DNA from 2 places in the Gorillibacterium sp. CAU 1737 genome. Region 1 is predicted to be linked to the other one. Evidence: riboswitches for the same ligand, from Rfam matches in the RefSeq annotation. Region 1 holds a riboswitch; the other holds the start of a gene.
What was found. Region 1 has a riboswitch for thiamine pyrophosphate ahead of AAFN83_RS13320 (ABC transporter ATP-binding protein). Riboswitches for the same ligand answer to the same signal wherever they lie in the genome.

Region 1 (3,959 bases):
GGGCTTCGAGTTGATATTTTTTCCCCAAGCCCGGCAGTTCGGACTCACGAATAATTCCCATAGTGATTTTCCTCCATTATCAGATAGTGGGGTTGGCTTCGTCCTGCTCTCACGGTTGAGAAGCGGGAGAATCCTGCGATTTCCGTTTGGTCCATTTGAAGATGCGGTCGAGGAAACGGTATACGTGCTTCGATTCCTTCGTAAGCAAAGGACCGAGGATCGCGAGGATCAGCACGTAGAGCGCCGACAACGGACGTAGAATGGGCATCAGTCCCGCCGAGATGCCGAGGTTCGCCACGATGATCGTGAACTCTCCTCTGGCCATGACCGTGAGGCCGATGTTTGTCGACGCCTTATGCGACAAGCCCGCATTGCGCCCGGAAAGCATGCCGGAAACCACGTTGCCGATGATCGTCAACACAACGGCGATCAGGGCGAGGCCAACCGCACTGCCCAATGTTCTTGGATCGATGCCGAGCCCGAAGCTGAAGAAGAAGACAGCTCCGAAGAAGTCGCGGAACGGCACCACAAGATGCTCAATCCGCTTGCTGTGCTCGGTTTCGGATAACGCCAGCCCGAAGAGGAGCGCCCCGATGGCTTCCGCGACGTGCAGGGTCTCGGAAAAACCAGCGACGAAGAACAAGAGTGCAAAGACCACGATGATGAAGATCTCGTTCGACGTGATGTTAAGCAGGCGGTTTAGCACCGGCGGCCCAAAGCGGGCGATCACGAAGAACAGCAGCATGTATCCAACGGAGATGGCAACCGAGACGAGCACGCCTCCGACGGAGGTCGCTCCCCCGAGCAGAAGCCCGGACATCACCGAAAGGAATACCGCAAGAAAGATATCATCGAACAAAATCATGCCCAGGATCAATTCCGTCTCCGCGTTGCCGGTACGCCTAAGATCGACGAGAACCTTGGCCACGATCGCGGTGGACGAGACTGACATCATCCCGGCGATGATCAGCATTTCGTTAAACGGGAATCCGGCAAGATAGGCAAACCCGATGCCGAGACCAAAGTTGAGCAGCACGTACACACTGCCGCCAAACACGATGTTACGTCCTGATTTTATCAGCTTCGACACAGAGAATTCCAGCCCCAAATAAAACAGCAGGAACAATACTCCGATTCGGCCTAGAAATTCGATGAACGGCTGGCTCTCGATAAACCGAAAGTCAAAGATCCCGATCTTGGGCGCATGCGGCCCAACCACCATTCCAAGGACGATCAAAAATGGAATAATGGAAAATTTCAGTTTGTTGGCTAGCAAGGAAGCAAGCGCGACCAGGAGCAGGGCCGTTCCTACTTCAAACACCAAGTGATCCATAGAATCCCTCCCTCTTCTCTTTGTTTTATACATCTATTATACAGATAAATAAGCAAAAAACAAAACATTAACGAGAAAATGTTTGATTCTACGATTTTTTTTGCTCATTTTATTCATTTTTCCCGGTATACCACGAAAAATCGGGATGATCTCGCTTGATTCGGGATTCGTTCTCCAAGAGGAAATTGGAAACGGAAACTTTACAAAGGAAAAAGATGTGTTATAGTGGGGCTAACATCACTAGGGGGGCCAATAGGCTGAGATGGAGCAATGGAGCTCCGGACCCTTGGAACCTGAACTGGATCATACCAGCGGAGGGAAGTGAGTGGACCGGATCTGTCGCCTGTCTAACCTTTTATGATTCTATGGCGAATTCCCGACCCGTTCGTTTCCCTCTTGGGACCGAACGGGTCTTTTTTGTGCTCAAAGCTCCATCCTCATCGCGGCTGTTCCCCTCTTTGGAGAAAGGAGTCATCTTGTTGTCTCAAATGCTTGACGTCCATCGGATTTCCTATTCCTTTCAACCCGGAACAATACCGCCCGTTCTGTCGGAGCTATCCTTCTCCCTGCAGGCCGGGGATTTTGTCTCCTTGATCGGCCCGAGCGGAGCGGGCAAGAGCACCTTGTTCAAGCTTATTGCCGGACTGTTGGAGCCGGATGCGGGTGAGCTTTCCCTGTACGAAGCAGGCCCGGTTCCAGCAAAAGAGAGGCTCCGACATATCGGCTACATGCCGCAGAAGGATCTGCTGCTGCCTTGGAGAACCATCCTCGCCAACTGCCTGCTTCCCGGGGAGCTGGAGGCCAATCACGCATCCGCTTACTCTCCCGACCGCGTCCTGGCTCTGCTGGAGCGGTTTGGGCTCGGGACCGAGCGGGACTCCTACCCGGAGGAGCTGTCCGGCGGGATGCGGCAGCGCGCAGCCTTCCTGCGAACGGTCGCCACCGGTCGGCCTCTGCTCCTCCTCGACGAGCCATTCGGCGCACTCGATGCCTTGACCAAACAGGACATGCACCGCTGGCTGCTCTCCCTCTGGTCAGAGCTTGGGGTGACCGTGCTCTTCATCACGCACGACCTGGAGGAGGCACTTCTGCTCAGCGACCGTATCCTGATCCTAAACGGGAACGAGGGAGGGCTTAGCGAGACGGAGGTTCCGCTCGCTCGTCCCCGTTCCCCCGATGACCGGTTCACACCGGAATTCGTGAAGCTGCGGGAAGAGCTGGAGAGGCGGTTGCGTCCATGAGAACTCGACTGACACGAGGCACACGGACGACTCGACCTGTTCGACCAGCGCGAACATCCTGCTCTCCTCACCCATCCGGCCTTCGGAAAAGCGGCATGCGCATGCGCGTTGAAGCATACGGCCCCTTTCTAATCCTGGCAGCCTTGCTTGCCGCCGTGTGGGAGCTCGCAGCGCACCTGAATGCCGTGCCCGCTTACATCCTGCCCTCACCGTCCGCCATTCTTCGAGCACTCTTTGAGAACCGCCGCCTGCTGCTCGCCACCCACCTTCCGGTTACGGTGAACGAGGTGGTGATCGGGCTCGCACTCTCCACCGTCGGCGGAACCTTGCTTGCAGCCGGCATGAAGGCATGGCGGCCGCTGGAGCGTGCGCTCTACCCGATGCTCGTCATCAGCCAGACGCTGCCGCTCATCACCCTTGCCCCGGTCTTCATCCTCTGGTTCGGCTACTCGCTTGCAGGCAAGGTAGCGATTGCGGTCCTTACCGCCTTCTTCCCCATCGTCGTAGGAGCGTACGACGGGCTGTCGCGGGATTGCTCCGCCTACGTCGAGCTTCTGCGCGCCATGGGGGCGACTCGCCGTGAAATTTTCCTTAAGGTCCGCGTTCCATTCGCCTTGCCCGCGTACTTCTCCGGACTGAAGCTAGCCGCCGTCTATTCGGTAGTTGGCGCGACCATCGGGGAATGGCTCGGGGGCAGTGCCGGACTCGGGTATTACAGCCGCCGCATGTCGGCCAACCTGCACACCGCAGAGATGTTCGCTGCTGTCCTGCTGCTGTCCGTCCTCGGCATTCTCGGCTTTTCGCTCATTGCCCGCTTGGAAACCAAATTCGTCAACAGGAGGAACCTGAAATGATTCGTCGCACTCATCCTTTTTTCCCAAGAGCACTCGTGATCGCCCTTGTGCTGGTGTTCATCACCGGCTGTTCCATGGGCAATAGCAAGAAAGACGCGGCATCCAAAGCCGATGAACTCACGCTCATGCTGGACTGGTACCCGAACGCCGTGCATTCTTTCCTCTATGTAGCAGAGGAGAAGGGTATTTTCGCCAAGCACAACTTGAAGGTCAAACTGGAGATGCCCTCCGACACGAACGATGCCCTCAAGCTCGCAGCCGCAGGAAAAATCGATCTTGCCCTGAGCTACCAGCCGCAGGTGCTTCTGGCACGGGCGGAAGGCATCTCCGTCAAAGCCATCGCATCCGTTGTCCGCCATCCGCTGAACCACCTGATGGTGCTTGAAAACAGCGGCATCACCCGCCCTCGGGAGCTGGAAGGCAAGACCGTCGGTTTCTCCTCCATCCCACTCTATGAAGCGATGGTGAAGACGATGGTCAAAGCCGATGGGGGCGATCCCGGCAAGGTTACCCTTACGGACGTCGGCTTCA
Region 2 (3,959 bases), on a different contig from region 1:
CGGGAATCGCATGCAAGAGACAAGCGACCACAACGCCAACCAACGAACCGATGGCAAACCCAAGCAGCGTGATGCCGAGGGTTGATTCCAGATTGTCAAAGAGACGGGAATAGCTCGCCCGCCCCTCGCGGAAGATGGCGAGCGGGCTAGGGAGAATCCAACTCTTCGTCCCAAAGAACATGACCGCCGCCTGCCAAAGCAAGAGAAATCCTGCGAGCACCCCGAGAGGCGGCAGGATTCCCTTCATCCAACGGACAGCTCTCATCCGTCGTACTTTTCCGTCAGCTTTTCAATCGATGCCCCTGCCGGATTGTGATAGATTTTCACCTGGGAGATGATGCTCGGGCTTCCCATCTCTACCATCGCATCGTTCATTCGTTTAACAACCGCCAGCATTTCCTCAAAGGAGCCTTCCATCGTCGTCTCAAGCGGACCTACCCGGTGCTTGATTCCCGCTTCCTGAATGATCTCAATGGCTCGATCCACGTAAGGGATCACATCTTCCCCGTTCGGGGTCTTCGGAATGATTTGAATGGATAACAACGTATCTGCCATGCGTTAGTTCCCCTTTCCTTGACCGGGCAGGAAGTCGTTCGTGAAGGCTGCCGCGGGATCAAATGGCTTCTCTAGAATCTTATGCTCCGTCATCCAGTCGGCATAGCCCTTATAGACGTCCAGCTTCTGAATTCCCCATTGCGAGGCATCCGCCTGGTATTGCTTGCTGATCCATGCCTGGCTCGCCTTAACCAGCTTCTCGTCGAGGTCCGGCGCTCCCTTGAGCAATTGCTCAGCCGCATCTTCCGGATGGGCGATAGCATAGTCATATCCCTTCGCCGTAGCCGCCATAAACGCCTTAACCGTCTCCGGGTTTTCCTTGATCATCTTCTCGTTGGTGAGGAGAAGCGGCGTGTAATAGTCGAGCTGCGGCGAGAAATCCTTCATGTAGATCATATCGATCGGTTCATTCCGAAGCTCGGCTTCAACACCGGTCCAGCCATAGTAGATCCAGGAAAAATCAACATCCCGCTTCACTGCCGTAAAATAGTCGGCGGAGCCGATGTTGATCACCTTGACCGAGCTCGGGTCTGCGCCGTCCGCCTTCATCAGTGTCTCCAAAATGGCGGTTTCAGACGGGCCGCCGAAGCCGCCGTACGTCTTCCCGGCAAAATCCTTCGGAGATTTGATGTTCTTGGATACCGGAGCAGCAAAGCCGGAGGTGTTGTGCTGAATGACTGCCGCCAGGGACACCAGCGGGATGCCTTCCGTACGGGCATACGTCAAACCCTCTTGATAGCCGATGCCAAACGGAACTTCCCCCGAAGCCACCATGCTGTCGGCCCCTGCTTCTCCCGGTTGAATGATCTTCACGTCAAGGCCTTGCTCTTGATAGTAACCCTTCTCTTTCGCAACGTATAAGCCCGTGTGGTTGGTGTTCGGAGTCCAGTCCAAGACGACCTTGATCTCCTTAAGCGGCTTCTGACTTGCCGAAGATGAACCGGCATCGTCCTTGGCTCCGCATGCGGACAGCGCCACCATGAGCGCTAAACCTGCAGCAGCGGTGGTCATGATTCTTTTTGACATAGAAATTACCCCTCTCCCTCTCGATCTCTCTCAACCGTTCCCTCTGATGGTGATGAAGCTTGGGCGTCGAGGGGCATTCGAAAAACAACGCCGGCAAGGGCTTGGCCGCTCTTTCCTTCCGATAATTCGCACAAAAAAACCGTGCGGAATAACCGGACGGTTTGCGTACCCCTGCTATTCTCTACGCTGGCATTACCCAGATCAGATTTCCGGTCAGCGACATGCGGTCGCAATCTCAGCCTGACGAACTCAAGCTCCCGGTGGCTTATGAGATTGTAAAATGGAATGATTCTACCATAGCTCTTTTTGAAGAAAGATGCAAGTGTTTGAATGAAGCTTTAGGCAAGCATGGATTTGTTGATCCACAAGCCTTCTTCCAGATGGGACGGAGACAAGGGGCGACTGATGAAGTAGCCCTGTGCCAGATCGCAGCTCCATGATGTAAGGGATTCCATCTGCTCCTCCGTCTCGACGCCTTCGGCTACCACCTTCATCTCCAGGTTATGAGCCAAATGGATCAGCGTCCCGATAATCAAGCGATCCTTTTGCTCCCGCATCATCTCCTGAATGAACGAACGATCAATTTTGAGCGTATCGAAGGGGAAATGCTTCAGGTAGCTCAGGGACGAATAGCCGATCCCAAAGTCATCGATGGAAATCCGCACGCCGAGGTCCTTCAGCTCCCGCAGAATGCGCATGGTACGGTTCGTGTTCTGCAGCAAAATGCCTTCGGTGATCTCCAGCTCCAGGTATCGAGGGGATAGCCCGGTCTCATACAAGACCGTGCGGACGGTGTTCACGATATCATCACCCTGGAACTGAACGGAGGAAAGGTTGACCGACATCGAAATCGGCGGGTAGCCGAGCTTTTGCCATTCGACACTCTGCCGGCACGCCTCTCTCAGCACCCATTCCCCGATTGGAATGATGAGCATGCACCGCTCCGCTTCGGGGATAAAGCGGGTTGGCGGTACCTCTCCCAGCTCCGGGCTATCCCAACGGATGAGGGCTTCCACTCCAATGATGGCTCCTGCATTCAAGTCGAGCTGAGGCTGATAAACCAGCTTGAATTCCTTTTTCTCGAGGGCTTTTCGGAGATTGGTCTGCAGCGTCAAGCGATCCTCGATGGCTTTCTGAAGCTCCGCGCTGTAGAGGCAGTAACTGTCGCCTCCCGAATCCTTCGCTTTGTACATGGCGGCATCCGCGTTCTTGACGAGTGTCTGCGAATCGGTGCCGCTGTCGGGAAACAGGCTGATGCCGATGCTGGTGGTGATGTACACATCCTGCCCGTTAAGCACGAACGGCGAGGAGAGCGCTTGTCGGATCATGCGCGCCACCCGGTTGCAATCCTCCGGTCCTTTAACGTGTGAAAGCAAGACGGTAAACTCGTCCCCGCCCAAGCGGGAAATGAAGCTTGCACTCTGGACGGTTTCGAGCAGCCGCCGCGAGACCTGAACGAGCAGATTGTCTCCACTCAGGTGACCTTGTGTATCATTAATATTCTTAAATTGATCCAGGTCGAGATAGAGCATGCCGAAGCCGCCGCCGGTTTCCTCCGCTGTTTGGATGAGTTCGCTCAGCTTCTTGTAGAAGTAAGCGCGATTGGGCAAGCCGGTAACGGAATCAAAGTAAGCCATGCGATGGATGATGCGTTCCGCTTCCTTGTCCGCTGTGCGATCCTTGGCGATGCCGTATCCACCAACGACTACGTTGTCGACGATGGTAGGGCCGCTTGTGATGTCAAATTCGCGCAGCATCCCGTTCTTGTGATAGATGGTTAACGGGAAATGCTGGGGAATTCCACTCTGCATCTGCATGATTTTCTCTTGAAATCGGTCCAGCTCGAGAATATGTAAAGCCTGGTCAAAGGGCTTGTCCAAAACCTCGGATTCCTTATAGCCCAGAATGGTTTCCAGCATCGGATTCGCGCTTGTTAGCCGGTGTTCGTTATCGAGGGTAAACACCAGATCGGGATTTTGTTCAAACAATGACTTGTATCGCTGATTGCTTTCTTCCAGCAAGCGGTTCTGCTTGTTCAAGGTATTCGTGTAGCGATTAATGATCATCAGGATGATGATGGCAAACGCAATTTCAACCAACTGATTGAAATAGAGTTGCTGCATGATAATCTTAAGAAACATGGTCATTCCCAAGAAGAACGGCAGCAATAATTTGATAAAGCTCTTAAATTGGAATCGTCTGTTCGGGATCTTCAACGACCTCTCTATTGCCCAATTAAACCCGACGCTGCTCAGCTCATAGACGGTGTAACATAGGATAGCGTGCAGAATTCGGTATGGATCAGGGATATAAAAAGTCGCATAATAGCTGATGGTTACGGAAATATAAAACATCCCGATGTTGCAAATAAACCGAAA

Region 2: linked by a shared signal. The riboswitch ahead of AAFN83_RS04090 (ABC transporter substrate-binding protein) and the one ahead of AAFN83_RS13320 (ABC transporter ATP-binding protein) in region 1 are both predicted to bind thiamine pyrophosphate.

The regions. Positions count from the first base shown of each region.
Region 1 covers NZ_JBDQQO010000005.1:359,904-363,862, reverse strand. The annotation lists gene AAFN83_RS13330 (cation:proton antiporter regulatory subunit) at 1-61, opposite strand, end outside; gene AAFN83_RS13325 (cation:proton antiporter) at 110-1,333, opposite strand; TPP riboswitch at 1,566-1,670, shown strand; gene AAFN83_RS13320 (ABC transporter ATP-binding protein) at 1,822-2,574, shown strand; gene AAFN83_RS13315 (ABC transporter permease) at 2,676-3,428, shown strand; gene AAFN83_RS13310 (ABC transporter substrate-binding protein) at 3,425-3,959, shown strand, end outside.
Region 2 covers NZ_JBDQQO010000001.1:881,706-885,664, reverse strand. The annotation lists gene AAFN83_RS04100 (ABC transporter permease) at 1-265, opposite strand, end outside; gene AAFN83_RS04095 (thiamine-binding protein) at 262-555, opposite strand; gene AAFN83_RS04090 (ABC transporter substrate-binding protein) at 559-1,581, opposite strand; TPP riboswitch at 1,742-1,852, opposite strand; gene AAFN83_RS04085 (putative bifunctional diguanylate cyclase/phosphodiesterase) at 1,920-3,959, opposite strand, start outside.